Regions from separate parts of the Diaphorobacter sp. genome, predicted to be linked through region 1. Evidence: predicted binding sites of a transcription regulator. Region 1 holds the regulator's gene; each other region holds the start of a gene.

Region 1 (2,260 bases):
ACAAAGTTGCGCCGCAGCATGCCCATCAATTCGCTCAAGCCTTCGTCGGACAGGAAGGTGGGCGTCCCCCCGCCAAAGTGCAGCTGACTGACATGCTGCCCCACACCAAAGTGGGCGGTATGCAGGTCGATCTCGCGACTCAAGTAACGCAGATAGACCTCGGCCCGTTCCGGGTGCCGGGTGATGATCTTGTTGCAGGCGCAGTAGTAGCAAAGCGATTCACAAAATGGAATGTGAACGTAGAGCGAGAGCGGCAAGGCCTTGCCCACAGACCCCACGCGACGCTGCTGAAGCGCCAGGATGTACTCCTTCTCGCCAAACGCCTCCACAAAACGGTCTGCCGTCGGGTAAGAGGTATATCGCGGCCCTGGAACGTCAAAACGACGCAAGAGCTCAGTAGTGACTAAAGTCATGGCAGGATTCCTTGCATTAATGGGTCACTGTGCCGTAGAGTCCCCATGGCGTCCTTGACGGTGGTCAAGCACTCCAGAAGTCCATATGACGACAATCCGACTTTGACTAAAGTCTTCCAATGATCTGTAGCCTCTTGCATCCTCCTGATGCACCAGTGCAGACAGATGGCCAAAACAGGGGTTCCATGCACAACAACCTGCAATCCATCAAAGTTGCCTGCTCAAATTGCAACTTGCGCGAGCTATGCATGCCCGTGAGAGTGGATGATCAACAACTGAAACGTATCGATGACATCGTGGCGGTGCGACGCAAGGTCAAGCGCGGCGGCACGTTGTTTCGCAACGGCGAGCCGTTCACGTCCCTCTTTGCCATTCGCACCGGTTTTTTCAAAACCTGCGTGGCCACTGAAGATGGCCGCGATCAGGTCACCGGCTTTCAAATGGCGGGTGAAATCATCGGACTGGATGGCATCGTGAACGACCATCACACCTGCGATGCCGTTGCCTTGGAGGATGCCGAAGTTTGCGTCATGCCCTTCGATCGCATCGAAGAACTGTCTCGTGAAGTGACGGCGCTGCAGAACCACGTCCACAAGATCATGAGCCGGGAGATCGTGCGCGAGCATGGCGTCATGCTGCTGCTGGGCAGCATGCGCGCGGAGGAGCGTCTGGCGGCGTTTTTGTTAAACCTCGTTCAGCGTCTGCATGCGCGCGGGTTCTCTCAATCAGAACTGGTGCTACGCATGACACGCGAAGAGATTGGCAGCTACCTTGGCCTGAAGCTCGAAACCGTCAGCCGGACTTTCTCCAAATTCGCAGAAGAAGAGATCGTTGAGGTCAAGCAGCGCCACGTTCGCATCATGAATACCGATGCACTCAAGCGCATCGTGAACAGCCAGCAAGCCTGTCACTGAAGTCCGACGCAGCAGCGCGATCATCGGCAGGCGCCAGACTTTGGCTGCCTGCTGTGACCGCCCAGCACTTGTCACAAAACGAATTTGGCGCAATCAAGCGGGCGTTCGCCTTCTGGCACCGGACAGCGGTTGACTTCGAAGGGCGACATTGACAGCAAGGTGGTGAGCGCACTCGACGCCATGATGACCACCCAGAACACAAAAAAAGCAACGGTGTAGACACCTTGCCGCGAGAGGCTCACTGGCTGGTCAAACCATTGCAGAGCCTCTGGGTCAACAAAAGCGAACACCGCCATTTCCATGATTCCAGCCATGAGAAACGCGGGCCAGGCGATCCACATCAGTCGTTGCGTCCACATAGCGCACCTCCTTCGTATGACCACAGCCTAGCACTCTGCCCTTTGCAAGCAATGGGTAGTCACCCCATGATTACCCTCTGTGGAAGGCCACTTTTTTCATTCACCGGGGGTGATCCTGCGGCGGGGTCGCAGCGTGGTTGCGCCCTTTCATTGCAGGCGTCATAGCAGCGTCCTGGTTGTTTAACGTTTTGTTAATGTCCAGGCCGCGCTGGTAATAGTCTTCCGCGACGACTGGATCGGGCCGGGAGAGCGCAAGCCAAAGCGTGACAAATCCCGCAACGACGACGATCACCGGCCCGGAAATCACTAGCCATACATAACCGTGCTTCCACCAGGGTTGAGTCTCGTGCACCGCCTTGGTCAATGAGTTTGTAGACATTGCTATGAGCTCCCCACCCCTCTAGGGGGCATTTCAAAATACTGTTGAACCAGCCCCGATGCACCCAATTCAGCGCGGCACCAGAAAAACCGACTTTTCAGCTACCTGCGCTTTGTCGCCCTGGGCCTGAACATCAAAATACACAACGTGAGATCCTGGTGCGGCAGATCCATAAGGTATCTGCAACCGCACGGC
Region 2 (2,260 bases), on a different contig from region 1:
ACAAGGCAATTTTGGTGCCCGCGGCGCTGCTCATCAGCGCCTTTCTGCCCTGGCTGATCACGCCCTTGCTGATGGTGGGCGGGGCTTTTCTGTGCTTTGAAGGCTGCGAGAAGCTGGCGCACAAGTTCTTGCACTCCCCCCAGAAAGACGCGGCTGCGCATGCGCAGCACATCCAGGCCAATGCCAACCCGGCGGTGGATGTGGTTGCGCTGGAAAAGGACAAGGTCCAGGGCGCCGTGCGCACTGACTTCATTTTGTCGGCCGAAATCATTGCCATCACCCTGGGCACGGTGGCCACCGCACCTTTGGCACAGCAGGTGGCGGTGCTGGTGGGCATTGCCGTGCTGATGACTGTGGGCGTCTATGGCCTGGTGGCGGGCATCGTCAAGCTGGATGACCTGGGCCTGTGGCTGAGCCAGCGCACCGGCACTGCCGCGCAGACGCTGGGGCGCGGCATTCTGGCAGCGGCACCCCGGTTGATGAAGGCGCTGTCGGTGGTGGGCACGGCGGCCATGTTTCTGGTGGGCGGTGGCATTTTGGTGCACGGCGTTCCCGCGCTGCACCACGCCATCGAGGGCCTGGGCGCTGCGGCGGGCGGTCTGCCGCTGGGCGGGCTGTGGTCGGCCCTGGCGACCCAGGGGCTCAATGCGCTGGCAGGGTTGGTGGCAGGGGCTGTGGTGCTGGCCGGCTGGATGTTGTTGGGGCGCCTGCGCGGCACATCTGCTGGGCACTGAAAGCAGGGCTCGTTGTGTGTTGCATTCGTGAAACTGTCCCGTCGCGGCGCAGTGCCGGGCCCTGCGCGATTTGATCTACGGCAATATTGTCCTGTCGTTTCGTAGGCTTAATATGAGTCACGGGGGTCGTCCCCGGATAACCGAAACAACGAATCCTTATGCAAAAGAATCTTCTGACCCTGGCCGTTCTGTGTGCAATGACCTCCGGCGCTGCCTTCGCGCAGCAGGTGACGGAAGGTTCCTGGATGGTGCGCGCGCGTGCCGTGCATCTGAACAGCGACAACGGTGGCACCGCTGGCGCTGCCGGTGTGAGCGTCAACGACAAGTGGCTGCCTGAAGTGGATGTGTCCTACTTCTTCACGCCCAACATTGCGGCAGAGCTGATCCTGACTTACCCGCAAAAGCACGACGTGCGTCTGAACGGTGCCGATATCGGCTCGCTCAAGCACCTGCCGCCCACGCTGCTGGCCCAGTACCACTTCACCGGCATGGGCGCGTTCAAGCCTTACGTTGGCGCTGGTATCAACTACACGCGCTTTTCCAGCGTCAAGCTGCCTGCCGGTCTGGACGTGAAGCGCAACAGCTGGGGCGGCGCGCTGCAGGTGGGCGTTGACTACCTGCTGGACAAGAACTGGTCGCTGAACCTCGACGTGAAGAAGGTGTACATCGACACGGATGTCCGCGGCGTCGGCACGCTGAAGGTTGACCCGGTGCTGATCGGCGTGGGCGTGGGCTACCGTTTCTGATGCTGCCTGCAAGTTCTTCAAGGTGAAAAAAGGCCGGTGCATGCACCGGCCTTTTTTATTCCGAATCTGAATGCGGGATCGCCGCAATATCGGTCAAACGGCTTCCAGCGCTTGTGCCAGGTCGGCGCGCAGGTCATCGATATGTTCGATGCCCACCGACAGACGCACCATGCCTTCGGTCACACCAGCCTTGGCCAGTTCTTCGGGGTTGAGCTGGCGGTGCGTGGTCGATGCCGGGTGCGTGGCCAGCGACTTGGCGTCGCCAATGTTCACCAGTCGCGTGAACAGCTTGAGCCCATCCAGCAGACGCGCACCGGCGGCGCGTGGGTCGTCGCCTTGCTGCTTGAGGCTGAACGACAGAATGCCCGACGCCCGCCCGCCCAGCTGGCGCTGCACCAGCGCATGGTCCGGGTGGTCAGGCAGGCCGGCGTAGCGCACCCATTCCACCTTGGGGTGTGCTTGCAGGTAGTGAGCCAGCGCCAGTGTGTTGTCACAGATGCGGTCCATGCGCAGGGCCAGGGTCTCGATGCCCTGCAAGATCAAAAAAGCGTTGTGGGGCGAGATGGCCGCGCCCGTGTTGCGCAGCGGCACCACGCGCACGCGGCCGATGTAGGCGGCCGGGCCCAGGGCTTCGGTGTAGATCACGCCGTGGTAGCTCACGTCCGGCTCGTTCAGGCGCTTGAAGCGGGCCTTGTGCTCGGCCCACGGGAACTTGCCGCTATCGACCACGGCGCCGCCCACGCTGTTGCCGTGGCCGCCCAGGTATTTGGTGAGCGAGTG
Region 3 (2,260 bases), on a different contig from region 1:
GGCATCACCGAAGACGCCAACACCATGTTTGCCAAGGTGCTGTCGATCAGCGACACGCTGATGTGGGACTGGTACACCCTGCTGTCGTTCAAGAGCCTGGCCGAGATTGCCGCACTGAAGGCCGACGTGGAGGCAGGGCGCAACCCCAAGGACGCCAAGGTGATGCTGGCCAAGGAGATAACCACGCGCTTTCACAGTGCGGCCGCCGCCGATGCGGCGGAAGTGGACTTCATCAACCGCAGCAAGGGCGGTGTGCCCGATGAGATTCCCGAGGTGGCACTGTCTGGGGCGCCGCTGGGCATTGGCGCCTTGCTGAAACAGGCCAACCTGGCGCCGTCGACCAGCGAGGCCAATCGCCTGATCGATGGCGGCGGCGTGCGGGTGGATGGCAGCGTGGTCAGCGATCGCGGCTTGAAGCTGGACGCGGGCACTTACGTGGTGCAGGTGGGCAAACGCAAGTTTGCACGCGTGACGCTGGCGTGATCCTGATTGGCGCTGCGGCTTGAAGCAGCCACGGTGCGCTGTGACGGTTTTGTGCCTGCCTCAGGCGAGTGCCGCGGCGTGCTGCGCTTGCAGCGCCTCGCGCATGAACGGCAGGTACGCGCGGTCCACTTTGCAGATGTGGTGCACCAGCCATTGCTTGAGAAACTCCAGCGCCTCCAGGGTGACCTCCTGCCCGTCGTCGAAGCGCATCAGCAGATCCAGGGCCTTGCGGGTGAAGCCGTCGTGCTCTGCCTGGTGCGCCGGCGCCTCGGCGTAATGGTGCTGCTGGAATAGCACCTCTTCCACGATGAAGTGGTTGTGCGTGTAGTCCACCAGGCCTTCCAGAATCTCGCCCACCGCGCTGCGGCGCGGGCTGGCGCCGCTCAGTTCGTCGTGCAGCGCGTTGGTCAGTGCGACCAACTGGCGATGCTGGTCATCGATCTCGGGCAGGCCAAGCTCCAGTTCAGGGGTCCAGGGCATGAAGGGCATGCGGTTGTTCCTGTCGTTGTCTGTTGCGGGGTACGCCAAAGACTGCCGTGGCCGGTCTGCGCGCATATGACAGTTCGCGGGCCTTGCCCTGGCCGCTGCGGCTATTTGCGCAAGCCTTGATTTTTGTCAGACGGCCTGCCGCGCTGCGCCGGGCGGGCCGGTGCGGTCTGTCGGGCGAGGGCGGTTCGTGGCGCCAGATAATGGCGGCTGACTGGCCTGCACAGGCCGCGCAGGCACGGCACAACCCCACTCCATCCAACTCACACCCCATGACAGCACTGGACATCATCATCATGGCCGCGGGCAAAGGCACGCGCATGAAAAGCCGCATCCCCAAGGTCTTGCAGCGCCTGGCCGGCCGCCCCCTGCTGCACCATGTGCTGGACCAGGCCGCCAGCCTGCACGCGCGCCGCGTGGTGGTGGTGACCGGGCATGGTGCTACAGAAGTAGAAGCAGCTTGCGCAGGTTATACAAGGGCTACAGGCAGTTTTGACCTGCAGTTTGTGCGCCAGCAGCCGCAGCTGGGCACGGGCCACGCCGTGCAGCAGGCGATGCCCGCGCTGGCAGGCGATGGCATGGCTGTGGTGCTGTCGGGCGATGTGCCGCTGACCCGGCCCGACACGCTGCGCGCGCTGGTCGATGCCGCCCAAGGTGCTGGGGGTAACGAGCGCCTGGCGCTGCTCACCGTGCGCCTGCCCGACCCCACGGGTTACGGCCGCATCGTGCGAAGCCCGGCCGATGGCGCCGCGGTGCAGCGCATCGTGGAGCACAAGGACGCCAGCGATGCCGAGCGCGCCATCGGTGAGGTTTACAGCGGCATCATGGCCGTGCCCGCGCAGCGGCTGGCTGGCTGGCTGGCGCGGCTGACCAACGACAACGCGCAGGGCGAGTACTACCTGACCGACATCGTTGCGATGGCCGTGCACGATGCCGTGCCCGTGGTGGCCCACTGCATCGACGACGCGCTGCAGGTGGCCGGCGTGAACAGCCCCGCGCAACTGGCCGAGCTGGAGCGCGCGCACCAGCGCGCCCAGGCCGCGGCCCTGATGGAGCAGGGCGTGCGCCTGGCCGACCCGGCGCGCTTTGACCTGCGCGGCGATGCACGCAGCGGCGCACGCGGCGAGCTGGTCTGCGGGCAGGATGTGGACATCGACGTGAACTGCGTCTTCACTGGCCTTGTGGAGCTGGGCGAGGGCGTGCAGATTGGCGCCAACTGCTGCATTGCCAACGCGCGCATTGCGGCGGGCGCCGTCATCCACCCCTTCACCCATATCGACGGCGAAAAGTT

Evidence for each region. The regulator FNR, encoded in region 1, switches genes on or off when oxygen is low (the NO sensors DNR and NnrR bind a similar motif). The targets are predictions, from matches to a motif close to TTGATNNNNATCAA.
Region 2: a site for FNR is predicted at 805-818, ahead of AB7E35_RS08390 (OmpW/AlkL family protein). Genes of this name have one in related genera too.
Region 3: a site for FNR is predicted at 1,089-1,102, ahead of AB7E35_RS09020 (bacteriohemerythrin). Genes of this name have one in related genera too.

What each region holds. Positions count from the first base shown of each region.
Region 1 covers NZ_JBFWLZ010000034.1:11,921-14,180, forward strand. The annotation lists gene hemN (oxygen-independent coproporphyrinogen III oxidase) at 1-413, opposite strand, end outside; gene fnr (fumarate/nitrate reduction transcriptional regulator Fnr) at 599-1,327, shown strand; gene AB7E35_RS11555 (hypothetical protein) at 1,399-1,686, opposite strand; gene AB7E35_RS11560 (FixH family protein) at 1,787-2,065, opposite strand; gene ccoG (cytochrome c oxidase accessory protein CcoG) at 2,135-2,260, opposite strand, start outside.
Region 2 covers NZ_JBFWLZ010000018.1:57,588-59,847, reverse strand. The annotation lists gene AB7E35_RS08395 (DUF808 domain-containing protein) at 1-734, shown strand, start outside; gene AB7E35_RS08390 (OmpW/AlkL family protein) at 893-1,480, shown strand; gene AB7E35_RS08385 (O-acetylhomoserine aminocarboxypropyltransferase/cysteine synthase family protein) at 1,574-2,260, opposite strand, start outside.
Region 3 covers NZ_JBFWLZ010000021.1:32,161-34,420, forward strand. The annotation lists gene tyrS (tyrosine--tRNA ligase) at 1-483, shown strand, start outside; gene AB7E35_RS09020 (bacteriohemerythrin) at 544-972, opposite strand; gene glmU (bifunctional UDP-N-acetylglucosamine diphosphorylase/glucosamine-1-phosphate N-acetyltransferase GlmU) at 1,242-2,260, shown strand, end outside.